One region of the Butyricicoccus sp. AF35-5AC genome, then DNA from elsewhere that is predicted to be linked to it. Evidence: predicted binding sites of a transcription regulator. Region 1 holds the regulator's gene; each other region holds the start of a gene.
What was found. Region 1 encodes NrdR, which represses ribonucleotide reductase genes. Its sites were predicted from a motif close to CACNANATNTNGTG; they were not measured.
Positions count from the first base shown of each region.

Region 1 (6,489 bases):
GTCCAATCCGCAGCTGGCCAAGGTGATGGCGAACTACCTGAGCCACTCCACCTCTGCACCGTCCACCATTTCCCAGCAGGCGGCCATCACCGCGCTGACCGGCCCGCAGGAGGATATGCAGGTGATGAAGCAGGCGTTCGAGCAGCGCCGCGACCATCTGGTAGAGCGCATGAACAAGATCGAGGGCGTTTCCTGCATCAAGCCGGAGGGCGCGTTCTATGTTATGATGAACATGAAGGGCTTCCTCGGCAAGACCATGTACGGCAAGGTCATCGAGAGCGCCGAGGACTTCGCGCAGCTGTTCCTTGAGAAGGGTCTGGTTGCGACCGTTCCGTGCACCGCATTTGCCGCGCCGGGCTTCGTCCGCTGGAGCTATGCGACCTCGCTCACCGAGATTGACAAGGGTCTCGACCGCCTCGAGGCGTTTATTAAGAACGCGTAAGCATTCGTAATTCCGAGCAGCACTCTGAAAAGGGTGCTGCTTTTTGGTTTCTGCACCGAACCTCTGGGGCACTTGAACCGCGCAGGCGGTGCAGGAAAAAGGGGAGGACGCAAAATCTAACGGCGAAACCGCTGCAAACTTTGTTTATTGCTACAAGATAGCGCAAAATCGGTCGGTTTTGCTTGAAATGACCGGTGCAAAGTGTTAAACTAAAATCGGACTGTTATGGAAGATTAGATACCATACAAGTCCGTTATTTCGTTATAATTTGGATAAAATACACACCGGAAAGGACGAATAACATGAACAACGTGTACGAAAGCCCGCTTTCTTCGCGCTACGCTTCCAAGGAGATGCTCTACACCTTCTCCTCGGATATGAAGTTCTCCACCTGGCGTCGGCTGTGGCTGTCGCTGGCTAAGGCGGAGCGGGCGCTCGGTCTGCCGATCACGCAGGAGCAGGTGGACGAGATGGCCGCGCACCTGACCGACATCGACTACGATGTGGCCCGTCAGCGCGAGAAGGAGGTACGCCATGACGTTATGGCGCACGTTTACACCTTCGGCAAGGCGGCTCCCAAGGCGGCCGGCATTATCCACCTCGGCGCTACCAGCGCGTATGTCGGCGACAATACCGACATCATCCAGATCCGCGAGGGTCTGCTGCTGGTTCGCAAAAAGCTGGCGACCGTACTGGACAAGCTGGCGCAGTTCGCGGATGCGCACAAGTCCCAGCCGACCCTCGGCTTCACCCACTTCCAGCCCGCACAGCTGACCACGGTCGGCAAGCGCGCTACCCTGTGGATGAACGAGCTGCTGATGGATTTGAATGAGGTAGAATACCGCATCGAAAACCTGCGCATGCTCGGCAGCAAGGGCACGACCGGCACGCAGGCGTCCTTCATGGAGCTGTTTGACGGCGACGAGAGCAAGGTTAAGAAGCTGGAGAAGCGCATTGCCGACGATTTCGGCTTTGCAGGCGTGGTTCCGGTCTCCGGCCAGACCTACTCCCGCAAGATCGACGCGCAGACGCTCGCAACGCTCGCCGGTATCGCAGAATCCGCTTCCAAGTTCGCAACCGACCTGCGTCTGCTGCAGCACCTGAAGGAAGTAGAGGAGCCGTTCGAGAAGAACCAGATCGGCTCGTCCGCCATGCCGTACAAGCGCAACCCGATGCGTTCCGAGCGTATCTGTGCACTGGCGCGCTACGTCATCTGCGACAGCCTGAACCCGGCGTTCACCTCGGCTACCCAGTGGTTCGAGCGCACGCTCGACGACTCTGCGAACAAGCGCATTTCCGTGCCGGAGGCATTCCTTGCCGTTGACGCAATCCTCAACATCATGATCAACGTCGTTTCCGGTCTGGTCGTTTACCCGAAGGTCATCGAGGCACACGTTATGAACGAGCTGCCGTTCATGGCAACCGAGAACATCATGATGGACGCCGTAAAGCGCGGCGGCAACCGTCAGGACCTGCACGAGCGCATCCGCGAGCACTCCATGGCTGCGGGCAAGCGCATCAAGGAGGAGGGTCTGGAGAACGATATGGTTGACCGCATTGCCGGTGACCCGATGTTCGGTATGACCCGTGAGCAGATCCTCGAGCACCTCGACCCGTCCGCTTACATCGGCCGCTGCCCGTCTCAGGTAGACGAGTTCCTGAACGAGTGTGTTCGTCCGGCGATCGCACCGTACCTCACCGGTGAGGACGTAAAGGTAGAGATCAACCTTTGATTCGTTTCAGACTACAGTCTGAAACGAGACAGGATGTACCGCGCACAGCGCGGATACATCCCGGGCGCATATTTGCGCGTCGCACGCGGCACACAAATATGCTTACTTGTATAAAAAGGCAGGTACACGCCCTGCCTTTTTATGAATATCCCGCACGGCGGGATATTCTATTGCACACGCGCCACAGGCGCGGAATTGTTATACAATATGTGCAGAATGATTGACTTTTTGGCTATTATGCTGTATACTAAATCAGTTGTGTAACAAAAAAATAAAGGAGGCACTTGCAAGTGAAAAAGAGTGTAACTTCCTTTATCGCGGTCATGCTGATCATCATTTTCCTCGGCGTGACGGCGGTAACAGGAGTGTACATTCCGGGCGGCTGGACCATGCCGTTCCGGAACACGGCAACGTCCGACACGTCTGCGACGGATACGAGCGACACCTCGTCTACCGACAGCAGCGCAGACAAGGCGGACAACAAGGCAGACAGCACGGATGCGTCTGCTGACACCTCTGCTGACTCGGCTTCGACCGATTCCGCAGACACGACAGACTCCGGTCTGAAGGCCATCATCCCGAGCGTACTCGATACCGACAACGGTATCCGTCTGGGTCTGGATCTGGTCGGCGGCTCCCGTATCGTATACGAGGCCGAAATCCCGGACGGCTACGACACCAGCAACCTGTCCGACGACATGAACTCGGTACAGAAGGTCATCCGTCAGCGACTGACCGGTAAGGGCTTTACCGAGGCTACCGTATCCCTCAGCGGCGACAACCGCGTAACGGTCGAAATCCCGCAGATCACCAACCCGGAGGAGGCCGTACAGACCCTCGGCACCACCGCACAGCTCACCTTTGTTGATGCTGACGGCAAGGAGTGGCTGACCGGCTCTGACGTTAAGAAAGCTACTTACGGCTATGGCCGCCCGACCGGCAACGAAGTTGCGGATACCCATTATGTAGAGGTACAGTTTACCTCTGAGGGCAAGCAGAAGTTTGCTGAAGCGACCGAGAGCATCGCGGCCCGCACTGACGGCACCAACGTGATGGCTATCGTCATGGACGATCAGGTTATTTCCGCACCGTCCGTTTCTTCCAAGATCGACAGCGACAGCTGCGTAATCTCCGGCTCGTTCACCCGCGACAGCGCGACCGAGCTGGCAAACCTCATCAACGCAGGTCAGATTCCGTTCTCGCTCAAGCAGGTAGAGCTTCGCTCTGTCGGCCCGCAGCTCGGCGCTGACGCGATGAGCTCCAGCCTGAAGGCAGGTATGATCGGTCTGCTGCTCGTTATGCTGTTCATGATCATCATGTACCGCGTTCCGGGCGTTGTTTCCTGCTTCGCTCTGTGCTTCTACATGGTTATCGAGGCGCTGCTGTTCAGCCTGATCCGCGTAAACCTGTCCCTGCCGGGCATTGCAGGTATCATCCTGTCCATCGGTATGGCGGTTGACGCAAACGTCATTATCTTCGAGCGCATCAAGGAGGAAATGGCTGCCGGCAAGACCGTCAAGAGCGCTATTGACTCCGGCTTCAAGCGTGCGTTCACCGCAATTCTGGACTCCAACATCACCACCCTGATCGCGTGTGGCGTGCTGTTCTTCCTTGGCACCGGCACGATCGTCGGTTTCGCTACCACGCTGGGCATTGGTGTTATCGTTTCGATGTTCACCGCGCTGACCATCACGCACTTCCTGCTCAGACGCATGGTGGATTTCCACATCCGCAATCCGAAGGCTTACGGCCTGCGCGAGCGCAAGGAAGAGAAGAAGCATTTCCCGATCCTCAAGAACTTCAAGATCTTCGGCGGTATCTCTGTCGTACTGGTCGCTACCGGCCTTGTCGCGCTGATCCTGCTGCCGTTCGGCAAGAACCTGTTCAACCTGAGCATCGACTTTGCCGGCGGTACCGAGATGGAGTTCAACATGCATACCGCTGTTACGCAGGATATCCAGACCGAGGTCAGCGATCTGTTCAAGGACGCAACCGGCGTGGACGCATCCTCTGTAACCTCCTCCGGTGACGGCAACGAGGACGTGCTGATCCGCTCCACCTCGATCGATTCCGAGCAGCGTGCTGCCGTGATCGACAAGATGCTGGAGAAGTACAGCCTTGCCGATACCGATATCCTCAACAACAACGACGTATCCGCTTCTGTCGGCAGCGACCTGCAGCGTTCGGCATTCCTCTGCTCGATCCTTGCAATCCTGCTGATGCTGGTGTACATCACCTTCCGCTTCGAGCTGACCAGTGGTCTGGCTGCGATCTGCTGCCTGGTTCACGACCTGCTTGTTATGCTGAGCGTTTACGTTCTGCTGCAGATTCCGCTCGACAGCAACTTCATTGCTGCTGCACTGACCATCCTCGGCTACTCCATCAACGCGTCCATCATCGTATTCGACCGCGTTCGTGAGAACCTGCGCACCGCGCGCAAGGAGCCGTTTGAGGTCATCGGCGAGAAGAGCATCTGGCAGACCATGGGCCGTACCATCAACACCACCCTTACCACGCTGTTCACCATCGGCATGGTATACATCCTCGGTGTTCCGTCGCTCAAGCAGTTCACCCTGCCGCTGATCGTCGGTATCCTGGCCGGCGGCTGGTCGTCCGTTATGCTGTCTACCGGTCTGTGGGGCTTCTTCCGTAAGAAGTTCCGCCGCCGCCGCAAGATCTAACGACTATCGAAAAGGCACCCGTTCGGGTGCCTTTTTTGCGTTTGTTTATCGGCACAGGGTGACCGGTGCAGAAAAGGAGCCGACCGGATAGGGCAGTGCAGGAAAAGGTGCCGCTTTATCACAATAAAAAATTGACTTAACAGCACCCCACGTAGTATAATAACAGCAGACAGATAACAAACCACGCGCGTGAAGCGGTGTTCACAAGGGGGAAGTACGATGAAGTGCCCATTTTGCAGCTTTGAAGACAGCAAGGTCGTGGACTCCCGTCCGACGGACGAGGGTACCAGCATCCGCCGCCGGCGTGAATGTCTCCACTGCGGAAAACGCTTTACCACCTACGAGACGGTGGAGCGCATGCCGCTTATGCTGATCAAGCGCGATGGCACCCGGCAGGCGTACGACCGCCAGAAGCTGCTCAACGGTCTGGTGAAGGCGTGCGAGAAACGCCCGGTTTCGCTGATGCAGCTGGAACAGATCGTCGATTACGTCGAGCAGAAGCTGTTCAGCTCGCTCGAAAGCGAGGTTTCCAGCAAGGTCATCGGTGAGCTTGTCATGGAGCAGCTGCGTAAGGTTGATGAGGTCGCGTATGTGCGGTTTGCCTCGGTCTACCGCCAGTTTAAGGACATCAACACCTTTATGGAAGAGCTGAACACGCTCCTCAAAGATAAATAATTCGGCGGGTATGGCGCAGGCTGTACCCGTTTTTTCATATCGAAAGGAAGATGGATTTATGGACGAACGGCTGCAGAAACAGCTGAATTTCATTCTCGAGATCGACAAGGAGAAGAACATTTTCCGGCAGACGCATCTCTCCGGCCACGGCCGCCGCGAGAACGACGCCGAGCACGCATGGCACATGGCTATCATGGCGTACCTGCTGCAGGAATATTCCAACGAGCCGGTGGATGTGGCGCGCGTCATGCTCATGTGCCTGCTGCACGATGTGGTGGAGATTGACGCAGGCGACACCTACGCCTACGACGCCGACGGTCTGAAGACGCAGAAGGCACGCGAGGACGCGGCAAAGCAGCGCATTTATTCGCTCCTGCCGGACGATCAGAAACGCGGGCTGATGGCTGTTTTTGACGAATTTGAGGCCGACGAGACCGCCGAGGCGCACTTTGCCCACGCGATGGACAATCTGCAGCCGCTCCTGCTCAACAACAGCAACGGCGGCAGCGACTGGACCGACCACGATGTGACCGCCAAGCAGGTCTACGGCCGCCAGAGCCGCACGGAGAAAGGCTCGGCGTACCTGTATGAGCTGACGGATAACATTCTGCAGGCGAACATCAAAAAGGGTGCGCTCAAAGAAAAATAAAAAAATTTCGATCGAGTTGACCATTCGTGGTCAATTTTCGCCGCCGAACGGCGTATGGGTGCAGGCACTTATGCGAAGCAAGGAGGTGAAAACGTGTCAGCTGAGATCATCATTGCGGGACTGAGCCTGCTGGGGACGCTGGCGGGCACGGCCGGCGGCATTATCGTCTCCGGCAAGCTGGTCAATTACCGCATCGAACAGCTTGAAAAGAAGGTCGAAAAGCACAATAACCTCATCACCCGAACCTTCAGGCTGGAGCAGGCAGTCGCGCTGCTGGACGAGCGTGTCCGCGTGGCTAACCACCGCATC
Region 1 is NZ_QUDX01000001.1:486,059-492,547, forward strand. It holds gene DWZ82_RS02270 (pyridoxal phosphate-dependent aminotransferase) at 1-442, shown strand, start outside; gene purB (adenylosuccinate lyase) at 745-2,175, shown strand; gene secD (protein translocase subunit SecD) at 2,466-4,856, shown strand; gene nrdR (transcriptional regulator NrdR) at 5,076-5,531, shown strand; gene DWZ82_RS02290 (HD domain-containing protein) at 5,590-6,180, shown strand; gene DWZ82_RS02295 (hypothetical protein) at 6,274-6,489, shown strand, end outside.

Region 2 (8,640 bases), on a different contig from region 1:
GCTGCAATTTCGCGTACCTTATCGCGCGGGATTTTTTTAAGTTCCTCCTGAATCAGCTCCATGCCGACGCGCTTGGTGTCCTCGCTTGCGTAATCGACCAGATACTCCGCGAGTGTCATCAATGCGTTCGGGTGGCAGCAGTTGAGGATCTGGCCGCTCTTGCACAGGCTCATGAAACGGTCGCCGGTGCGCCCCTCACGGTAGCAGGCGGTGCAGAACGACGGAATAAACCCAAGCTGCATGAGCCAGTGAACAACCTCATCGAGCGAGCGCTGATCGGATACATCAAACTGCTCAGAGTCGTGCGGACGCTCCTCTTCCTCGTAGCCGCCGACCGAGGTACGGGAAGCACCGCTGATCTGCGAAATGCCCAGACCAAGTGCCCTCTCACGCACCTGCTGGCTCTCGCGGGTGGAGATGATCATGCCGGTGTACGGCACGGCAATGCGGATGCACGCGATAACCTTTGCAAACAGCTCGTCGCTCAGGCCGTTGTCGAATACGTTCGGATCGATATCGTCCGCGCGCTTGATACGCGGTACGCTGATAGTATGCGGGCCAACGCCGTGTACAGCCTCCAGATGCTCGGCGTGCATGAGCAGACCGGCAAACTCGTACTTGTACATTTCCAGACCGAACAGAACACCCAGACCAACGTCATCAATGCCGCCGTCCATCGCGCGATCCATTGCTTCGGTGTGGTAGTCGTAATCGTGCTTCGGACCTGCCGGATGCAGCTTGAGGTAGCTCTGCTTGTGGTAGGTCTCCTGAAACAGAATGTAAGTGCCGATGCCGGCGTCCTTCAGCTTGCGGTAATTCTCGACTGTGGTCGCCGCAATGTTGACGTTGACACGTCGAATTGCACCGTTTTTATGCTTAATGGAGTAGATGGTGTTGATGCACTCGAGAATGTACTCGATCGGGTTGTTGACCGGGTCCTCACCGGCCTCGATGGCAAGGCGCTTGTGCCCCATATCCTGCAGTGCGATAACCTCGCGGGCAACCTCTTCCTGCGTCAGCTTTTTGCGGGTGATATGGCGGTTTTTTGCGTGATACGGACAGTAAACACAGCCGTTTACGCAGTAATTCGACAGATACAGCGGTGCAAACATAACAATACGGTTGCCGTAGAACGCCAGCTTGATCTCCTCGGCCAGCTGATACATCTCCTCGATCTTCTCGGGGATATCGCAGGCCAGCAGCACGGAGGCTTCGCGATGCGTCAGACCGGCACAGTGTACGCCGGTAGCCGTTTTCTGCGGACGGGCCTTTTCCAGAATGCTGTCGATCAGCTCGATGTTGTGTTTGTTCTCCTCGGCGTATTTCAGCGTTTCAAGGATTTCCTCATGGTTGATAAACTCCTCTGCATGGAGTGATTTCGGGTTGTACTGAGCCATTTTTTCGTTTTCCTTTCTTATCTTGCGGTCAGAGGATTACTCTTTCCGTCAGAGTCCCTTAAAATGTATCACTTATCGGATAATATCTCCGCGTGCGGTAACAATCCGGCAGCCGACCGATGCCACACGGCGCGACAGGCAGCCGATGCACTGTGCAGCCTCCTCACCGGTACATAGTTTGCCGTCGTACAGTGCATATTTTTTTCGCACCCCAAGCGGAGACAGATTGGGCATCACTACGTTTGCACCAGCCTGCAGTCCGCGCTCGCGGCCGTCCGGCCGGATGGTGCCGAGCGCCGTTGTAGCGGGCAGCAGCAAATTCGGTTGGATCAGCCGCAGCAGTGACAGCAGATACACTGTCTGCTCACACGTTCCGGCCGGAAAATCGCGGAACGGTGTGTCCTTCTGCGGAATAAACGGGCCGATACCGCACATCTCCGGCCGAAATTTTTCGATGAACTTTAAGTCCTCAGCGAGTGTTCGTGCCGTCTGATACGGCGAGCCGACCATAAAGCCGCAGCCGGTCTGGTAGCCGATGTCTTTCAAATCACGAAGGCAGCGCATACGGTTGTCAAACGACATCTGCGCCGGATGCAGCTTTTCATAATGTGCCTTATCGGCGGTTTCGTGACGGAGCAGATAACGGTCCGCGCCAGCATCGAACATCGCCTGATAGGCTTCACGAGGGAACTCTCCGAGCGACAGCGTTACTGCACAGTCCGGAAACTCGGCTTTGATCTGTCGTACCAGATGGCAAACCACATCGACTGAGAATGCGCTGTCCTCGCCGCCCTGCATGACAAAAGTGCGGAAGCCGAGCACATAGCCTTCCCGGGCACAGTCCAGTATCTGCGCCTCGCTCAGTCGATAGCGGTCACACGCAGGATTGGAACGCCGGATACCGCAGTAATAGCAGTCGTTGCGGCAGATATTGCCGATTTCGATCAGTCCTCGAATGTACACATCCGTACCATATACCTGTTTTCGTAAGGCAACCGCTTTCTCTGCGGCATAGGCTGCCAGTTCATCGCTCTGGTTTTCGATTAGATATTCGTATTCCTCTATTGACAGGCTGTGCTGCGCTTCCAGCCGGTCAATGAGCTGCTTCGCCTTATTCATCGCTCTGCACATTGGAGTACGCGGTCTTGACGCTGATGCCGTCCAGATTGCCGATTTTGCCGGACAAAGCCGAAATCACATCCTGCGGCGCATCAATGGCGATGGACACAATGTTGATATTGCGCGCTCGATAGGGAATACCCATGCGCCCGATGATATAGCTGCCGTACTCATGCAGCAGGGTATTGAGCCGTTCCACAGAATCCGTGTTCTCTACCACGATTCCCATTACGGCAACTCTTGTTTGCATAAAAACACCTCGGAACAAAAAATAACTGCGTCCTCTGAAAGACGCAGTCCGATACAGATATAAACGGCGCTTCCGTGCAGGAAACGCTGCAATACGATATGGACGGCTCCTTTCATGCAGAATCTGCGGACGCAGAGGCTTACTGTCAGGATCGCTACATCTATTATAGAGGATAGTCGGCAGACCCGCAAGCAAAACCGACGATTTTATGCAAAGAATTATTTTCGCAAAAATATGTATGATATTTTTGTCGAATTTTATCCTTCCAAATCTATATCTTGTATGGTACAATGCAATAGCGGCACATGATATATGGGTATGCACTTTTACGCTTTGCCTGTAAACAGCAGTGCTTTTTTGTTCGCTTTTTATCGGACAATATGATATAATGATGAACATATGAAATTTAGAGAGGAAGAACAACACATGGTTCGAGTTGTCAAAAAGGATCACACCAAAGAACCGTTTAACATCCAGAAGGTTGTTATCGCCGTTAATAAGTCGGCAAACCGTGTCCTCTACAACTTTACAGAGGATGAGTTGAAGTCGATCTGCAATCATGTCGAGGGTTATATCCGTGACCATCACATGACCGAGATTCAGATCTGGCAAATGCACAACATCGTTGAGTCTGCACTTGAGTCGGTGCAGCCGGAGGTTGCCAAAAGCTACCGCGACTACCGCAACTATAAGCAGGATTTTGTCGGCATGCTGGACAGCGTATACCAGAAAAGCCAGTCCATCATGTATATCGGCGATAAGGAAAATTCCAACACGGATTCCGCGCTGGTCTCCACTAAGCGCAGCCTGATCTTCAATCAGCTCAACAAGGAGCTGTACCAGAAGTTCTTTATGAACACCGAGGAACTGCAGGCCTGTCGGGACGGCTACATTTACGTCCACGATATGTCGGCACGCCGCGATACCATGAACTGCTGCCTGTTTGATGTAGCGAGTGTCCTCAAGGACGGCTTTGAGATGGGCAATCTGTGGTACAACGAGCCAAAAACACTTAATGTTGCATTTGACGTGATCGGTGATATCGTGCTTTCCGCTGCAAGTCAGCAGTACGGCGGCTTTACCGTGCCGTCGGTCGATCTGCTGCTCGAGCCGTATGCCGAGCGCAGCTACAAAATGCTGACCGAGAAGTATACTCGTCTGGGACTGGATGCTGATACGGTCGAGAAGGAAGTTATGGCGGACATTCTCAACGACTTTGAGCAGGGCTTCCAGGGCTGGGAGTACAAGTTCAACACGGTAGCATCCAGCCGCGGCGACTATCCGTTCATCACCATGACAATGGGAACCGGCACTGGTCGTTTTGCCAAGCTGGCCTCCATTACCATGCTGAATGTACGCCGCAAGGGGCAGGGCAAAAAAGGCCAGAAAAAGCCGGTCCTGTTCCCGAAGATCGTATTCCTGTACGATGAGAACCTGCACGGTCCCGGCAAGCTGCTTGAGGATGTATTTGAAGCCGGTATCCTGTGCTCGTCCCGTGCAATGTATCCGGACTGGCTGTCGCTGACCGGTGAAGGCTATGTGCCGAGCATGTATAAGAAGTACGGCGCGATCATCAGTCCGATGGGCTGCCGCGCGTTCCTGTCTCCGTGGTACGAGCGCGGAGGCATGAAGCCCGCTGATGAGAGCGACAAGCCGGTATTTGTCGGCCGCTGGAACATTGGCGCGGTATCGCTGCACCTGCCGATGATCTACGCTAAGGCACAGCAGGAGAGCCGTCCGTTCCGCGAGGTGCTGGACTACTATCTGGAGCTTATCCGCAAGCTGCACATCCGCACCTATGCATACCTGGGGGAGATGCGTGCATCTACCAATCCGTTGGCGTACTGCGAGGGCGGCTTCTACGGCGGGCATCTCAAGCCGTCGGACAAGATTAAGCCGATCATGAAAACCGCTACTGCGTCGTTCGGCATTACTGCACTCAACGAGCTGCAGGAACTGTACAACGGTAAATCGCTTGCCGAGGACGGTCAGTTTGCCCTCGAAACACTGCAGTATATCAACGATAAGGTCGAGCAGTTCAAGAACGAGGACGGCAATCTGTATGCTATCTACGGTACACCGGCAGAGAGTCTGTGCGGTTTGCAGGTCGAGCAGTTCCGCAAGAAATACGGCATCATCGAGGGCGTTTCCGATCGTCCGTATGTCTCCAACAGCTTCCACTGCCACGTTACCGAGGACCTGACACCGATTCAGAAGCAGGATCTTGAGGGGCGTTTCTGGAATCTGTGCAACGGCGGCAAGATCCAGTATGTCAAGTACCCGATTGACTACAACCATGAGGCGATTCGCTCTCTGGTGCGCCGCGCCATGGCAAAGGGCTTCTATGAGGGTGTCAATCTGTCACTCGCGTACTGCGATGACTGCGGTCATGAGGAGCTGTCTATGGATGTCTGCCCGAAGTGCGGCAGCCGCAACCTTACCAAAATCGAGAGAATGAACGGCTATCTTTCCTACTCTCGCGTGAAGGGCGATACGCGCCTGAACGATGCCAAGATGGCCGAAATTGCTGAAAGAAAGAGTATGTAACACGAATGCAGTATCACAATATAACCAAGGACGATATGCTCAACGGCGACGGCCTGCGTGTTGTGCTGTGGGTGGCCGGCTGCGGACATGCCTGTCCCGGCTGTCACAACCCCATCACATGGGATGCGGAAGGCGGTCTGCTGTTTGATCAGGCAGCAAAGAATGAGCTGTTCACCGAGCTCGGCAAGGACTATATCTCCGGCATTACGTTTTCCGGCGGCGATCCGCTTTTCCCCGGCAACCGTGAGGAGGTCAGCGAGCTGTGCCGCGAGATTCGGCAGAAGTTTCCGGACAAGACCATCTGGCTGTACACCGGCTATCGCTGGGAGGAAATCAAGTGGCTGCCGTTTCTCGATCAGATTGACGTGCTGATCGACGGTCGTTTTGTACAGGTGCAGGCCGATCCGCAGCTTCACTGGCGCGGCAGTGCCAACCAGCGCGTGATCGATGTTCCGCGCACGCTTGCGGCTAACAGTATCGTCCTGCATGACGATAAGTAAAAAGGAGTGCTGAATTATGCAACAGATCGCACAGTTTTTCAAGGTATCCGAGGAACAGTTTGTCCGTGACTGGTGCGCGGCTACCCGCCGCAGCGCGGATGAGGCCAAGAAGGTCTATCAGAACATCCGGCTGCCGCGCCGCGCGACCAAAGGCTCTGCCGGCTATGATTTTTTTGCGCCGGAAAGCTTTACGCTTGTTCCGCATGAGACCATCCTTATTCCGACCGGTATCCGCGTTATGATCGAGGACGGCTGGGTGCTGAGCCTGTACCCGCGTTCCGGTCTGGGCTTCCGTCACCGTCTGCAGCTTGACAATACGGTTGGCATTATCGACAGCGACTACTTTGAGGCTAAAAATGAAGGACACATTCTCATTAAGATGACCAGCGACGATCACAAGGGCAAAACCCTCTCGGTTGCCGCAGGCGACGGCTTTGCACAGGGTATTTTCCTGCCGTTCGGTATCACCGTGGACGATGAGGCTGACGGTGAACGCACCGGTGGCTTCGGCAGCACGACTGAAAAGAAGTAACAATTCCATAAACAGCCAAAAGCGCATTCACAGAGATTTATCTGCGAATGCGCTTTTTCTTATGCCCTGTTTACATGAAACAGGCAGCACAGGATCCCGCGTAAGCACTTGGGACTTTTCCATACAACAACCTTCATCATGCCTTACCCTCCTTCAGCACTGCAGCAGGAACAGCCCTGCCGCGATCACTGCCAGTGCAATCAGCCACACCGGCAGACAGGATGGGAGCAGACTGCCCAGCAGCAAGCCTGTTCCAAACATAAATACGGCAAGACCGATCGCCTGACCACGGCAGAACATAGCGCATCACGCTCCTGTTACCAGTATAAGCAGCGAGGATGGAAAATGTGACAGCAAAGCGAAAACGATCTGCTCATATTTTACACAAGCGCTTCATATGGTAATGCAGGAGCAGCGGTGAAACCAAAGGAGGCAGCATCAATGGAACTGAATCAAACAAGCATCTGCTACTATGAAAAGAAATTAGCGCATATCTCTGTGGCGACAGAGAGTGCGGATTCGATTGTGCCGGACACATTTCCGGATATCGGACGAATCGTGTGCGCGTATGGTACGGCGACCATCAAGGACCAGACTCCGCAGAATGGCCGCCTGTTGGTATCCGGCACCGTGCAGACGACTGTACTGTACGAACCGGAAAACGGCGGTAAACTGCGTCGGCTCTCCGTGCCGGTCACGTTTGCGCATATTGAGGAATGCGAGGGTGTCTCGGCAGAATCTGTCTGCAGCACCGTGTGCCGCATTGCTGCGGTAGAGGCCGAAGCTATGAACAGCCGCAAGGTATGCGTCAGCGTTCAGCTTTGCTTTTTAACCGAAGGCTACTGCAAAGCAGAGTGCGACGTGACAGAATCGGTCGAACTGGACGGCATAGAATGCCTGAGCCATTTGCAGAGCATAACGCTGCTGGAGCAGGTGCGCAGTTATCCGGTGACAATACTGGACGACATACAGCTTGCGGATGCAGCGGAGCTGTCCCTTCTGCACACCGACTGCACGATGCAGGTATCCGAGTGCCGCGCCATGCATGGCAGAATCATCGTGAAAGGTGAAGCGATACTGCACTGTCTTGCCATGCAGGAGGATGATGCTGTGCGCGTACTGAACAACAGCACGCCGTTCACGCAGATTCTCGAGTTGCCGGAAGCAGAAGAAGGCGCCCTGACCGCAGTTCATATGACCGTATCCGAGGCAGACTGCCGATTGGAATCCGATGGCATGTTGTCCTGCACCATCAGCGCACAAGCAATAGTACTGCTGCGGCAGGAGCGTAAGCTGCGCTGCATCGAGGATATGTATCTGCCCGGCAAGGTACTTGCTGCGCAGGCAGAACATCCTGTATTGCAGAATATGCCGTCCGCGCAGCCGTTTACCGCCGAAGGCAGTGAGACTTTGCAGACTGCACAGCATGTTTCTCATGTGATTTCCGCGCAGGCGGTCTGCTGCGGCGCAAAGCGCGTATCGGAGAGCGAGCTGCAGGTCAAAGCCGGTGTTCGTGTGCTGTATTTGAGTGATGAACAGCAGCTTTGCGCAGTGCAGCGTATTGTACCGCTGACCATGCCGTATAGTGAAGTCGGAGAGCCGGAAGATCTTACACTTTCAGCACGCACCACAGCGGCGGGTGAGCGCGGATTGCTTTTGACTGTCAACGCAAACGGCACTGCTGCAACACAGGAGCGCGTGACGTTCTGCTATATCTCTGCGCTGGAGATCAAGCCAAAGGAGAGCAGACATAACGGCGTAACGCTGGTGCTCAGGCAAATCACCGGCGAAGAACGGCTATGGGACATTGCCAAAAACTGCGATACGACCGAGCAGGCGATCCGCTGCGCGAACGACTTGCCGGCAGAGGCAGAGTATGTGCAGAATGCCATGCTGCTGATTCCGATTCAGGACTGAAAGGCGGGAAGAGAATGGAAAACCAGATTTACGATCAAATCAGCAGCCGTACCGGCGGTGATATTTATATTGGTGTTGTCGGTCCGGTTCGTACGGGCAAATCCACATTTATCAAGCGGTTCATGGAGACTATGGTGCTGCCCGATATGGAGAATCCCTACAAGCGGGAGCGCGCACGGGATGAATTGCCGCAGTCCGGCACCGGACGGACAATTATGACTGCCGAACCCAAATTTGTGCCGGAAGAAGCGGCGGAGATCGCTCTGCCGGAAGGCGGCGCATGCCGGGTACGGCTGGTGGACTGCGTAGGCTATCTGGTAGAGGGCGCACTCGGCGGCATGGAGGGAGATACACCGCGCATGGTATCTACACCGTGGC
Region 2 is NZ_QUDX01000005.1:67,693-76,332, forward strand. It holds gene hydG ([FeFe] hydrogenase H-cluster radical SAM maturase HydG) at 1-1,397, opposite strand, end outside; gene hydE ([FeFe] hydrogenase H-cluster radical SAM maturase HydE) at 1,470-2,516, opposite strand; gene DWZ82_RS08115 (TM1266 family iron-only hydrogenase system putative regulator) at 2,509-2,766, opposite strand; gene nrdD (anaerobic ribonucleoside-triphosphate reductase) at 3,193-5,313, shown strand; gene nrdG (anaerobic ribonucleoside-triphosphate reductase activating protein) at 5,319-5,813, shown strand; gene DWZ82_RS08130 (deoxyuridine 5'-triphosphate nucleotidohydrolase) at 5,830-6,345, shown strand; gene DWZ82_RS15155 (hypothetical protein) at 6,499-6,645, opposite strand; gene DWZ82_RS08135 (DUF3794 domain-containing protein) at 6,787-8,262, shown strand; gene spoIVA (stage IV sporulation protein A) at 8,277-8,640, shown strand, end outside.
Region 2: a site for NrdR is predicted at 3,036-3,049, ahead of nrdD (anaerobic ribonucleoside-triphosphate reductase). Genes of this name have one in related genera too.

Region 3 (8,640 bases), on a different contig from region 1:
TCCGCTGAGGATTCCTCCTACACCCATCCGGAAGAGGTTGAGGAGTTCGTAACCCGCACCGGCTGTGACTCTCTGGCTATCGCAATCGGCACCTCTCACGGCGCTTACAAGTTCACCCCGGATCAGTGCACCCGCAACGAGCAGGGCATTCTGGTTCCGCCTCCGCTGCGTTTCGACGTACTCGAGGAAGTTTCCAAGCGTCTGCCGGGCTTCCCGATCGTACTGCACGGTTCCTCTTCCGTACCGCGTGAGTTTGTTGACAAGATCAACAAGTTCGGCGGCAAGATGCCGGATGCAATCGGCATTCCGGAGGAAGAGCTGCGTCACGCTGCACAGCTGTCCGTCTGCAAGATCAATATCGACTCCGATATTCGTCTGGCTATCACCGCTTCTATCCGCGAGCACTTCGCTGAGCATCCGGATCACTTCGACCCGCGCCAGTACCTGAAGCCGGCTCGTCAGGCTGTCAAGGACATGGTTACCCACAAGCTGATCAATGTTCTGGGCTGCAACGGCAAGGCATAAGATCATTTTCTGATCGAAACCAAAGAACCTCGGAATCCTGTTCCGGGGTTCTTTTTTCGTCTTGCGATGGGGAATAGAACGGATACCATATATAGTGTATCTGCTTTTTTGCGGGAGAAATTACCACGGAGAAAATAAAGGAGAAACTTTGTGGAATTTGTCGCGCTTTTCTGATAAATTTTTCGAGTCAAGAGGAAAAGTTTAGAGAATGCTCCAATAAAAATAGTGCTTTTCTTGCAAATGTGCCAAAAAGAATTTAGCGCCTTGACAGGGCGGTGTTTCGGCGGTAGAATATATAAGCAAGAGATAAGCAGACACAAGATGTTGTGCGATATTGAATGCACCACTACATAATTTAGTAAATAATCAAGAAATCGCCGTTAGGCGGTTTTTGTATGAGAGAGGGATTTTTCTTTATGATTCAGCAGATCGTCAAGCGGGACGGGCGCATGGCTCCCTTTGAGATCGACAAGATCACAAATGCAATTTTCGGCGCAGCACAGGCCTCCGGCGGCCAGGATCACGATATGGCGCAGGAGCTGGCAGAGCAGGTCGAAAAAACGCTGGAGGAGACTGCTGGAACCGAAACTCCCACCGTTGAACAGGTGCAGGACACTGTTGAGAAGGTTCTGATCGAAAGCGGACATGCCCGCACGGCCAAGAAGTACATCCTGTACCGCAACGAGCGCACCCGCGTGCGTGAGATGAACACCCGTCTGATGAAGGTGTACGAGGATCTGACGTTCAAGTCCTCGCTCGAGAACGACGTCAAGCGCGAGAACGCCAATATCGACGGTGATACCGCGATGGGCACCATGCTCAAGTACGGCTCCGAGGGCGCCAAGCAGTTCTATGAGATGTTTATCCTCGATCCGGCGCATGCTAAGGCGCACCGCGAGGGCGATATCCATATCCACGATCTGGATTTTCTGACGCTGACCACCACCTGCTGTCAGATTGACCTGCTGAAGCTGTTCCGCGACGGTTTTTCCACCGGTCACGGCTTCCTGCGTGAGCCGAACGACATCCGTTCGTACTCTGCGCTGGCATGCATTGCTATCCAGTCTAATCAGAATGACCAGCACGGCGGTCAGAGCGTGCCGAACTTCGATTACTCGATGGCGCCGGGTGTGCGCAAGACCTTCCGCAAGCTGTTCCGCGACAATCTCGCCAAGGCCCTCGAGGTGTTCGGTGAGGACGACAACAACGAGGTCGATGCGCGTGCGCTGACCGAGCGTGTTGAGCAGGAGACCGGCAAGTGGGCTTGTCTGGCAGGCGGCAACGGCTACGACGAGGCGATGGCTAAGGCACTTTCCGAGACGCTTGACGAAAAGACGGTTGCAAAGTGCATGAAGTTTGCTCGCAAGTACGCGGATAAGGAGACACGCAAGGGCACCTATCAGGCGATGGAAGCGCTGGTTCACAATCTGAACACTATGCACTCGCGTGCAGGTGCGCAGATTCCGTTCTCGTCGCTCAACTACGGCACGGATACCTCTCCGGAGGGCCGTCTGGTCATGGAGCAGCTGCTGCTTGCGACCGAGGCCGGTCTGGGCAACGGTGAGACCCCGATTTTTCCGATTCATATTTTCAAGGTCAAGGAAGGCGTCAACTACAACGAGGGCGACCCGAACTACGACCTGTTCAAGCTGGCATGCCGCGTTTCCGCGAAGCGTATGTTCCCGAATTTCTCGTTCCTCGATGCGCCGTTTAACCTGCAGTATTACAAGCCGGGTCATCCGGAGACCGAGGTCGGCTACATGGGCTGCCGCACGCGTGTTATGTCCAATGTGTGCGATCCGACCCGTGAGATCACCTACGGCCGCGGCAACCTGTCGTTCACGTCGGTCAACCTGCCGCGCATCGCAATCCGCAGCCACGGCGATCTGGACTGGTTCTTCGAGGATCTCGACCGCAAGATCGACCTCGTAATCGATCAGCTGCTCGACCGTTTCCGCATCCAGTGCGGCAAGCGCGTGCGCAACTACCCGTTCCTGATGGGCGAGGGCGTATGGCTGGATTCCGAAAAGCTGGGTCCGGATGACGAGGTTGGCGAGGTGCTTAAGCACGGAACGCTGACGCTCGGCTTCATCGGTCTGGCAGAGTGCCTCAAGGCGCTCATCGGCGTACACCACGGCGAGAGCGACGAGGCGCAGAACCTTGGTCTTGAAATCGTTGGTCACATGCGTCAGCGCATGGACGAGGCAACCGAGAAATACCACCTCAACTTCTCGCTGATCGCTACCCCGGCAGAGGGTCTGTCCGGCCGGTTTGTCAAGATCGACCGTGAGAAATACGGCACGATTCCGGGCGTTACCGACCGTGATTACTACACCAACTCCTTCCATGTGCCGGTTTACTATCCGATTTCGGCGTTTGAGAAGATCGCCCGCGAGGCACCGTATCACGAGCTGACCAACGGAGGCCACATCAGCTACATTGAGCTGGACGGCGACCCGACGCAGAACCTCGAAGCGTTTGAGGCTGTCGTTCGGGCGATGAAGGAAGCCGGCATCGGCTACGGCGCGATCAACCACCCGATCGACCGCGATCCGATCTGCGGCTATACCGGCATTATCGGCGAAGTATGTCCGCGCTGCGGCCGCCGCGAGGGCGAAGGCGTTCCGCTGTCCAAGCTGCAGAAGCTGGGACTGTATAAAAATTGCAACAGCACCACGATCGGCTATCACGGCGACCCCGCCGAAGAAGCCGACCGTCAGCCGAATACATTGAAAATCGTCAAAAAGTGACAGGAAAGGGAGAATTCTATCATGGAAACTAAGAATATCGCTGTACAGGAGCCGATGATTGGTGAAGGTGTAGGCTTTGAACGTATCCGCCGCATTACGGGTTATCTGGTAGGTACGCTCGACCGCTTCAACAACGGCAAGCGCGCGGAGGAGCACGACCGCGTAAAGCACAGCGTTCCGAGCTGCTGCTCCATGCGTCAGGAGCACACCGCCTGATGGAAGGTAAAATTCGCATTGCAGGTACAGTCGGGGAGTCCATTGTGGACGGCCCCGGCTTCCGCTATACGCTGTTTGTGCAGGGTTGTCCGCATGGCTGTCCGGGCTGCCACAATCCGCAGACGCACGACTTTGAGGGCGGGCAGGATATTGAGCTGGACACGCTGCTGAAGGATATGTGCCGCAATCCGTTCATCAAGGGTGTGACGTTCTCGGGTGGCGAGCCGTTTTGTAAGGCGGAGCCGCTGTATTATCTTGCGGTGGAGCTGAAGCGCAAGGGCAAGCACCTGATGGCGTACTCGGGCTATACGTTTGAGCAGCTGTTGGAGCTGAGCGATCCGTTTGTGAAAAAGCTGCTCGGGCAGCTGGATTTACTGGTAGACGGGCCGTTTATCATGGCGGAGAAGAACATCGAGCTGCGGTTTCGCGGCAGCGCGAACCAGCGGGTACTGGATGTGCCGAAGTCGCTGGAGGCGAATGAGGCTGTCTGGGCGGAGCAGTATCGGTGAGGCTGGTCGCTTGCGAAGCGAGCGGAATCTGCCCTGATGCCGCGCGGGCGCACCGTGTAAACCGCATGCACCATTGCTAAACAATGTGTATCGCACAAAATGATAATAAAAGAGCACCGAAACTCACGTTTCGGTGCTCTTTTCATCTTCCGACAGTTCATTTTCTGATTTTGCCTTCTCCGCGAGGTGCGGATTCCGGACCACACACCGTACACACGGTGCAGTCTTGCCGAAGGCGGTATGGCTGACCTTTTCGGTCGGCTGCATACGGCAGGCAACGGCAGTATGCAGTCCTGCGAGATCATCCTTCTGCACGAAGGTGCTGACCTCGTCGGCGTGCATGGACTCGAACGCGTACAGCAGGCACGCGGCGATGCACTCGCGGCCGACGCCGATGCCGCGCAGCTCATGCCGGACGATGCAGTTCGCGGTCAGCACGCGTTCCGCGCCGACCTGCTCGTAAGTCAGGCCGCACAGAGCCGCGGGAACGCCGGTCGGCTTATCAAGTGCGAGCAGCCAGCCGCAGCCCTCGGCCTGATAGCGGCGCAGCGTATCCACCAGCCAGTCCAGCGTCTGCTCGTAGGAGAGTGCGCCGCCGAGCGTCTGCATGGTCTCCTCGCTGCGCAGGAGCGGCGTCAGCAGGTTGAGGTCGTCCGCACTCAGCTCGCGGTAGTCCATGCGGCTGGAGTTTAGTTCGTAAAATTGCATAGGTTCAATTTTCTCCCAACAAAACGGTGCGGCTCGAAAGCCGCACCGCAAAAGTGTCCTTAAAAGTGTCTCTATCTGTTTCGATACCAGAATACAAATTTGCGCACCAGTACGCCCAGCGTTAAGCCGACCAGCGAGGGAACAAGCCCGTAAAACAGGCTTTGCATCTCAGTCGAGCGGAACGTGGCAAGCGGCAGAACAATCGCCCACAGGCCGACGAACACGGGCATCAGACCGTATCGCGGCAGGGCGCGGTATGCCGCCCGAAATGTGCACAGCAACGCCGAAAACGGCAGGATCAGCCAGAAGCCGAGCAGCCAGTACCCCATTTCGTTGCCGTACAGCAGACCGGGGATCAGCCCGACCGCCGTCACAAGACCATAGCAAAGGACAAAATTCCAGTATGGAGAAAAGCGTTTGATGCCATCAAATGTCATACGGTTCACCCTCCTCTGCAGGAACGGTCGGTGTGAAATTGTACTGCAGATACCGAAAAATTCAGCGGTATATTGCTTACTTGGTGCCGAAGATACGGTCGCCGGCGTCACCCAGACCCGGAACGATATAGCCGTGGTCGTTCAGCTTCTCGTCGATACCGGCAACGAAGATCTCAACGTCCGGATGTGCCTTCTGAACAGCGGCAACGCCTTCCGGAGCAGCGATGAGGTTCATCAGCTTAATGTGCTTTACGCCGCGGCGCTTGAGGCCGTCGATCGCAGCGATAGCGGAACCGCCGGTAGCCAGCATCGGGTCGAGCAGCAGTACGTCACGCTCCTCGATGTCGTTCGGCAGCTTGCAGTAATACTCGATCGGCTGCAGGGTTTCCGGGTTGCGGTACAGACCGATGTGGCCGACCTTAGCTGCCGGAATCATCTCCAGAATGCCCTCAACCATGCCCAGACCTGCACGCAGGATCGGCACGAGCGCAATCTTCTTGCCGGAAATAACCTGTACGCGCGCATCAGAGACCGGAGTCTCGATGGTGATCTCCTTGAGCGGCAGATCGCGGGTAGCCTCGTAGCACATCAGCATTGCAATCTCAGCAGCAGCCTCGCGGAACTCCTTAACGCCGGTGGTTTTGTCGCGCATCAGCGCCAGCTTGTGCTTGATCAGCGGGTGGTCCATTTCATGTACGGTTGCCATAGTAAAAATCTCCTTTATCCTAAAACTTTTTTGCTTCAGGCAATATCGCATAATTGAACAAGAGCGATTTGCGAGTGGGTTTTGCGCACTGACAAGGCGCGGTTTTGCGGTAATACTTGGTGTATTACAGTGAAATCGGAACGAAGTCAGGGCGCAAAATTTCCGCAAAGCGCCGCGGCAGCGCGACCGGAGCCTGCGCAAGAAGCCGCAGCTTTCATTGTGCGGTGTTGTCTGCTATTTGGTCTGTGCCAGACGCGCCATGCGCTCGCGCTCTGCCTGCGGACGACGCAGATAGAAGGCGTCCAACTCCTGGGGGGAGCAGGATTTGCCTTCGCGGAACAGGGGGAGTGCGGCGGCGGCAACACCAAATCCGGTCGCAAACCGCAGCTCGGCAGGTGCGAGCCGCAGACCGGTGCAGTTCTCTTTGATAGTATTATAACACAGATCCGCGCCATCTCCAACCAGAAAATACGGCGCTTCTCCGATTTCTTCGGCAAGCTCGGTCAGCTTGATCGCACGGTCATCGCACAGACGGCGTACCCTGCCGTCCTCCACGGTGAAAAGCGCGTTGTAAACCTGACCCGCACGCGCATCCATCACGCAGCACAGGTCGCCGCCGAGTGCGCGGGCGCCCCATGCCATTGCCTCGAGCGTGGAGACACCGAGGCACGGCTTGTCTGCGCCGAGCGCCAGACCCTTGACCGTGGCCACACCGATGCGCACACCGGTAAACGAGCCGGGGCCGTGCGCGACAGCGATCGCGTCCACGTCAGCGAGTGATACGCCGCAGTTTGCCAGCAGGTTTTCCACCATCGGCAGTAGCGTGCGCGAGTGCGTCAGGCCGCAGTTCTGAAAGGACTGCGCCACCAGTTTTTCGTCCTCGGTGAGCGCGACAGACGCGCTGACCGCCGAGGATTCCAGTGCAAGAATTTTCATACAGTCACTTCTCCAATCGTAATGCGGCGGTCGTTGTCCGCATCGCCGTAGGCAATATGGACGGTTTTGTAGGCTTCCGGCAGAACGTCCGCGGCGTTTTCGCTCCATTCGATGAGCACAATGCGGCTGCCGTCGAGATATTCGTCAAAGCCGATCTCGAACAGCGCTTCGCTGTCGAGAATGCGGTACAGGTCGAAGTGCGCGACCTTGACCGTCGGCGTTTCGTATTCGTTTGCAATGGCAAAGGTCGGGCTGGTGACGCGGCCCTCGTAGCCGAGTCCGTGCAGCACGCCGCGCGTGAATGCGGTCTTGCCGGCACCGAGGTCGCCGGAGAACGCAACAACGTCGCCTGCCTTGAGGCTTTTGGCGTATTCTGCGCCGAGTGCTTCGGTCTCCTCGGGTGAGTGGGTGATATATTCCATGAAAACACCTTTCTGTCAATCATAACTATACATTTATAATATACCACGGTACACTCGGAATGGCAAGTCAGCCTGCTGCAAAGTATAACTTTTTTATGACATTTCCGCTTGTTTGCTTGCTGGATGGCATAAGTTGTGGTAAGGTATAAAATAACATAAAAAACTGAACAAAAATTTTAAGGAGGAAAACCCTGTGATAGAATTGCTCAAAGCCTTTCTGTTTGGCATTGTAGAGGGCATCACCGAGTGGCTGCCGATCAGCAGTACCGGACACATGATTCTGCTCAATGAGTTTGTAAAGCTGGATGTGTCGGAAGCGTTTTACAGCATGTTCGAGGTGGTTATTCAGCTCGGTGCGATACTCGCGGTTGTTGTCCTGTTCTGGGGACAGATTTTCCCGTTTGAGCGGCGAAAGGGCCGTCACGGCGGCGCATCCATCGTGCTGAATACGGATACCGTCAAGCTGTGGATCAAGATTCTGGTAGCTTGTGTTCCGGCGGCGATCGTCGGTCTCAAGTGGAACGACCTGTTTGAAGAACTGTTCTACAATTACCAGACGGTTTCCATCGCGCTGATCGTGTTCGGCGCAGCATTCATTCTGGTGGAGAACGCGCACAAGGGCAAGCCGGCGCGCATCAATGCACTCACTGAGCTTACTTACCCGACCGTATTTATGATCGGTATGTTCCAGCTAATCGCGGCTGTGTTCCCGGGCACCTCGCGTTCCGGCGCAACGATTGTCGGCGCGCTGCTGCTCGGCGTATCGCGTACTGTGGCTGCGGAGTTTACGTTCTTTCTGGCCATTCCGGTCATGTTCGGCGCAAGCCTGCTCAAGATTCTCAAGTTCGGCTTTGCGTTTACATCCACCGAGCTGATGATCCTCGGTATCGGTACAATCACCGCGTTCGTGTCCTCGCTGCTCATCATCCGTTTTCTGATGAGCTTTGTCAAGAAGCACGATTTCAAGGTGTTCGGCTGGTATCGTATTATCCTCGGTATCGCCGTGCTGGCGTACTTTATGCTGGCGAAGTGAATAGGGAAAAGAGGTCTGCGGGGCAGACCTCTTTTTGAGGCTGTCGAAAAACTATCGTTTTCCGAGCAGCCTCTCGCTCGAAACCACGCTTTCGAGCGAATACTGAAGAAAAACTGCGCCCTGACGGGCACATTTTTTCTTCCCTTGTATAAAAAGTCAGGTACACGCCCCGACTTTTTATGAATTTGCTTCGCAAATTCTATTTTATGCGTGCTGCCGCACGAAGCGTAAAAATTAAAATAATATTTTTTTGACAAACTGAAAAGAGGTCTGCATTGCAGACCTCTTTTGCTGTATGGTTTTCTATTAGGTACGCTGTTCCAATCCGTGCCGAATCCTTCTCCAAACCACGCACGACAGCGCAATAGTGACATAATCCGTGATGGACTGTCCGAGAA
Region 3 is NZ_QUDX01000003.1:94,529-103,168, forward strand. It holds gene fba (class II fructose-1,6-bisphosphate aldolase) at 1-525, shown strand, start outside; gene DWZ82_RS05700 (anaerobic ribonucleoside triphosphate reductase) at 942-3,275, shown strand; partial or broken gene nrdD (anaerobic ribonucleoside-triphosphate reductase) at 3,351-3,491, shown strand; gene nrdG (anaerobic ribonucleoside-triphosphate reductase activating protein) at 3,491-4,000, shown strand; gene DWZ82_RS05715 (GNAT family N-acetyltransferase) at 4,124-4,708, opposite strand; gene DWZ82_RS05720 (hypothetical protein) at 4,780-5,145, opposite strand; gene upp (uracil phosphoribosyltransferase) at 5,222-5,851, opposite strand; gene tsaB (tRNA (adenosine(37)-N6)-threonylcarbamoyltransferase complex dimerization subunit type 1 TsaB) at 6,086-6,787, opposite strand; gene tsaE (tRNA (adenosine(37)-N6)-threonylcarbamoyltransferase complex ATPase subunit type 1 TsaE) at 6,784-7,209, opposite strand; gene DWZ82_RS05740 (undecaprenyl-diphosphate phosphatase) at 7,403-8,242, shown strand; gene DWZ82_RS05745 (MATE family efflux transporter) at 8,549-8,640, opposite strand, start outside.
Region 3: a site for NrdR is predicted at 841-854, ahead of DWZ82_RS05700 (anaerobic ribonucleoside triphosphate reductase). Genes of this name have one in related genera too.